DNA from 2 places in the Heyndrickxia sporothermodurans genome. Region 1 is predicted to be linked to the other one. Evidence: a T-box and tRNA genes for the amino acid it is inferred to sense, from the RefSeq annotation. Region 1 holds a T-box; the other holds one or more tRNA genes.

Region 1 (2,253 bases):
CGTTTTCTCGAATCGTTCAGGAACAAATTGAACACCTGCATCTGTACCTTGCATAGAAACGGCAGCTTCAGCTAATGGAGCCATTTTTACAAACCATTGAGTAGATAAATACGGTTCAACGACCGCTCCACTTCTTTCTGAGTGACCAACCGAATGCATATGTTCTTCTATTTTAAATAGAACTCCTTGCTCTTGAAGATCCTTAACAATTTGCTTACGGCATTCGAAGCGATCCATGCCTTCATATTTGCCGCTCTTATCATTCATTGTTCCGTCTTCATTCATCACTAATATTCGTTCTAAATTATGACGATTGCCAATTTCAAAATCATTAGGGTCATGTGCCGGCGTAATTTTAACCGCCCCAGATCCAAATTCCATATCGACATAATCATCACCGACAATCGGAATTTCACGACCAGTAATAGGTAAAATCACTGTTTTTCCGATTAAATGTTTATATCTTTCGTCTTCGGGGTGAACAGCAACAGCCGTGTCTCCAAGCATTGTTTCAGGGCGAGTGGTTGCAATTTCAATTGACCCTGTTCCGTCAGCTAACGGATATTTCATATGATAGAATGCACCTTGAACATCCTTGTAAATTACTTCAATATCGGATAAAGCAGTTTTTGTAGCTGGGTCCCAGTTAATAATATATTCCCCGCGGTAGATTAATCCTTTTTTATAGAGGGTAACAAACACTTTACGTACTGCATCTGATAATCCTTCATCCAAGGTAAAACGTTCACGGGAATAATCTAATCCTAAGCCGATTTTCGACCATTGTTTACGAATGAATGCAGCATATTCTTCTTTCCATTTCCATGTTTCCTCGACAAATTTATCCCTGCCTAAATCGTATTTTGATACGCCCTCTTCACGTAATTTTGCTTCTACTTTTGCTTGTGTGGCAATTCCTGCATGGTCCATTCCGGGTAACCATAAAACATCATAGCCTTGCATACGCTTCATTCTTGTTAAAATATCTTGTAAAGTCGTATCCCAAGCATGACCTAAATGCAGTTTTCCAGTTACATTTGGAGGTGGTATAACGATTGTATATGGTTCTTTATTCGGATCATCTTTCGCTTCGAAAAATTTCCCTTTTACCCACCAATCATAGCGATCTTTTTCAATCGTATTCGGATCATATTTAGTAGACATTTGAATTTCTTGATTTTCCATTCTATTTTCCTCGCTTTCGTTATCCTGATACTCTTGATACCTATACAAATAAAAAACTCCCCTCGTCAAAAGGACGAAGGGAGCGATTTTCGCGGTACCACCTTTTTTCACAGACAATAGCTATTACATACACTAAAGCCTGGCACTTAACTATGATAACGGCTTTTCACCGGCTTCAATTACTCCAATTTATGTTTCACAGAAGCTACTCATGGGCGACCTTCCAATGTTCACTCTTAGGAAATCTCTCAGCTATTGATTTCCCTCTCTGAATGTAAGCTTAACTATCAAGCTTATTTAAGCAGTATCCCATTGTACTATTCCCAATCACTGCATTTAAATTTCATTTAATTTAATTTAATTTAATTTACTTATTATAGTATCTAAATCAACTGCATTTCGTCAATCATTATTGCCGATTATTAAAAAAAATATTCGGCTTTTGCGGGATTGACACCTATTCACCCATATCCCATACATTATTATATAAGGAACCCGAGAATAGGTAGGTGAAAGGAATGAAAAAAAAGTTTAATCAATATACGATACAATCTTGGTTTAAAACATTCAAAGGTGTCGGAAAGCAGCTAATTATTCCATTTACCATTTTTCAAGCGATTCGAACGATTTTATTGCCTACTGCCTTCGACGTTTTATTACTAGCCATCTTTATTTTAATTGCTTTTGCATTCCAGAATGAGTGGATTTGAAAAATAATAGGCCCTTCCTTATAAATTTTTAGGAAGGGCCACTGTTTTCTGTTCCTTTAGACTGAATTTCCATTTCACGTATCCGCATTACAACATATTCGGTATTTTTTAATAGCCAATATTGTTTTTGCAATTGCTTCACAAATCTTATTTCCGGTTTCTTCGTTTTCTTTAAGAAATATTCTTTAACAATTCGATGCATGTGACCGGGATGTGCTAAATAACTGAGAAAAAGATGCTTTTCATCTTCTCTAAAAGGAAAATGTGATAGATAAGTATAGACCCATTCTACACAATCATCCCATCTCTTCGGATAGGTAGTTAATGTTCTTGCCAAAAAAGGGAGCAAATCATGAAT
Region 2 (2,253 bases), on a different contig from region 1:
CCCTCAAGATGAGATTTCCCTTAGTTTATCTAAATAAGACCCCTGAAAGATGATCAGGTTGATAGGTTCGAGGTGGAAGTGTGGCGACACATGGAGCTGACGAATACTAATCGGTCGAAGACTTATCCTAATAAGAAAAGCGAAGGGCGCGCAGCTCTCTGGCGAAACTCACTGGAGCTTCTGGCGGAGAAGTCTGGAAGACTTCGACAGAAGAAGTGAAGTGACGCGAGCCGATAGCGCCCGCAGCTGGACAGGTTGATTCAACGTTATTACTGTTTCTCATTTATCTAGTTTTGAGGGAATAATTTTATTAAAAAACCCTTGAAATTTGGTTGAAAATCATTATAATAAATAATGTCTTAACCAAATGCTGCAAATGCAGTGAGGCAAAAAATATCCGGTAATTATGGCGAGAAGGTCACACCCGTTCCCATCCCGAACACGGAAGTTAAGCTTCTCAGCGCCGATGGTAGTTGGGGGCTCTCCCCCTGCAAGAGTAGGACGTTGCCGGGTTTATATTAATCCGCAGTAGCTCAGTGGTAGAGCTATCGGCTGTTAACCGATCGGTCGTAGGTTCGAATCCTACCTGCGGAGCCATTGCTTCCATAGCTCAGCAGGTAGAGCACTTCCATGGTAAGGAAGAGGTCACCGGTTCGAGCCCGGTTGGAAGCTTATAATATGAATTATGAGATTATCTTACATAGATTGGCCCGTTGGTCAAGCGGTTAAGACACCGCCCTTTCACGGCGGTAACACGGGTTCGAATCCCGTACGGGTCACCAACTTAGATTACATAAATGACATTGGAGGATTAGCTCAGCTGGGAGAGCACCTGCCTTACAAGCAGGGGGTCGGCGGTTCGATCCCGTCATCCTCCACCATATAAAAAATATAATAATAAGCCGGCCTAGCTCAATTGGTAGAGCAACTGACTTGTAATCAGTAGGTTGGGGGTTCAAGTCCTCTGGCCGGCACCATTCATTACGATTAGTAATGATATGGAGGGGTAGCGAAGTGGCTAAACGCGGCGGACTGTAAATCCGCTCCTTCGGGTTCGGCGGTTCGAATCCGTCCCCCTCCACCATTTTTATTAATATAATTTGATTAAAATGGACATAATAAGAATGTCCTTTTTTATTAGACTAAAATGTTTGCTTGTAGGGACTGACCAAAGCCCCGCACTTTTATTATTTCAATGGGCTATAGCCAAGTGGTAAGGCAACGGACTTTGACTCCGTCATTCGTTGGTTCGAATCCAGCTAGCCCAGCCATTGTTTAGAGCCATTAGCTCAGTCGGTAGAGCATCTGACTTTTAATCAGAGGGTCGAAGGTTCGAGTCCTTCATGGCTCATCAAATTTGCAAAAGTTTCCTTAAACCTTAGAGGTTTAAGGATTTTTTTTTGTGAAAAATATTTATAGAGAAACTTATAAGAGTTACAAACGTATAAACAATCGGTAAATTTTTATTAAATTCGATTGAGAGTAGAGGTTGTTAAATGATAGACATAATAAAGCTTTTAAGACAAGGTAATAAATCAGCAATGTTAGCGGCAATAGTCAATGCGGTTATTTCAATTATTAAGGGTATCGCTTTCTTTTTAACGGGCAATATTGCCATGTTTGCTGAAACGATGCACAGTTTAGGGGATGCTGCGAATCAATTTTTTGTATTTATTGGTTCCGCCTTAAGTAAGAAAGCCCCTACGGACCGATTTCCAAATGGTTTTGGTAGGGTTGTAAACTTAGTCCTTTTAGGTGCTGTTCTAATTGTTGGAATTATGTCTTATGAAACAATAAAGGAAGGATTTCATCATATTTTAAAACCAACTGCGTCAAAAGGTTTTGTCATAAATATCATTGTTTTAGGTGCAGCCGTATTACTTGAGAGTTTTGTTTTATTTAAGGCGATGAAGGAAATTCTTCATGAAGTCGGAGATGAAGCAAAAGGTCCCGCAATTTTCTTAAAGAGTGTTAAGTATTTAGGTAAGGCTAAGCCCGCAACGAAGCTTGTTTTTATGGAGGACACAGTTGCTACCGCAGGAGGACTTTTAGCCATCATTGCGGTAATAATTTCTCATTTTACATCGTTTCACCAAGCTGAAGGGATTGCCTCCGTTATAATTGGGATTATGATGTTCATTGTTGTTGGTAAAGTATTTTTAGATAATGCAGCGGGGGCTATCGGTGAAGCAGATGAGGAGATGGAGATGAAAATTGGTAATATCGTTATGGAGGATCCAAGTGTTAAAGATA

The links. A T-box is a leader RNA that pairs with one kind of tRNA and senses whether it is charged. The one in region 1 lies ahead of B5V89_RS02660 (valine--tRNA ligase), so its partner is inferred to be a tRNA-Val.
Region 2: it encodes a tRNA-Val, which carries the amino acid that the T-box ahead of B5V89_RS02660 (valine--tRNA ligase) is inferred to sense. The anticodon was not compared.

Annotation. Positions count from the first base shown of each region.
Region 1 covers NZ_NAZB01000008.1:182,930-185,182, reverse strand. The annotation lists gene B5V89_RS02660 (valine--tRNA ligase) at 1-1,185, opposite strand, end outside; T-box leader at 1,252-1,525, opposite strand; gene B5V89_RS02655 (hypothetical protein) at 1,704-1,895, shown strand; gene ysxE (spore coat protein YsxE) at 1,924-2,253, opposite strand, start outside.
Region 2 covers NZ_NAZB01000052.1:47-2,299, forward strand. The annotation lists partial or broken rRNA gene B5V89_RS17055 (23S ribosomal RNA) at 1-130, shown strand, start outside; rRNA gene rrf (5S ribosomal RNA) at 397-513, shown strand; tRNA gene B5V89_RS17065 (tRNA-Asn) at 523-597, shown strand; tRNA gene B5V89_RS17070 (tRNA-Thr) at 600-672, shown strand; tRNA gene B5V89_RS17075 (tRNA-Glu) at 708-782, shown strand; tRNA gene B5V89_RS17080 (tRNA-Val) at 806-881, shown strand; tRNA gene B5V89_RS17085 (tRNA-Thr) at 902-977, shown strand; tRNA gene B5V89_RS17090 (tRNA-Tyr) at 1,001-1,084, shown strand; tRNA gene B5V89_RS17095 (tRNA-Gln) at 1,197-1,271, shown strand; tRNA gene B5V89_RS17100 (tRNA-Lys) at 1,279-1,351, shown strand; gene B5V89_RS17105 (cation diffusion facilitator family transporter) at 1,497-2,253, shown strand, end outside.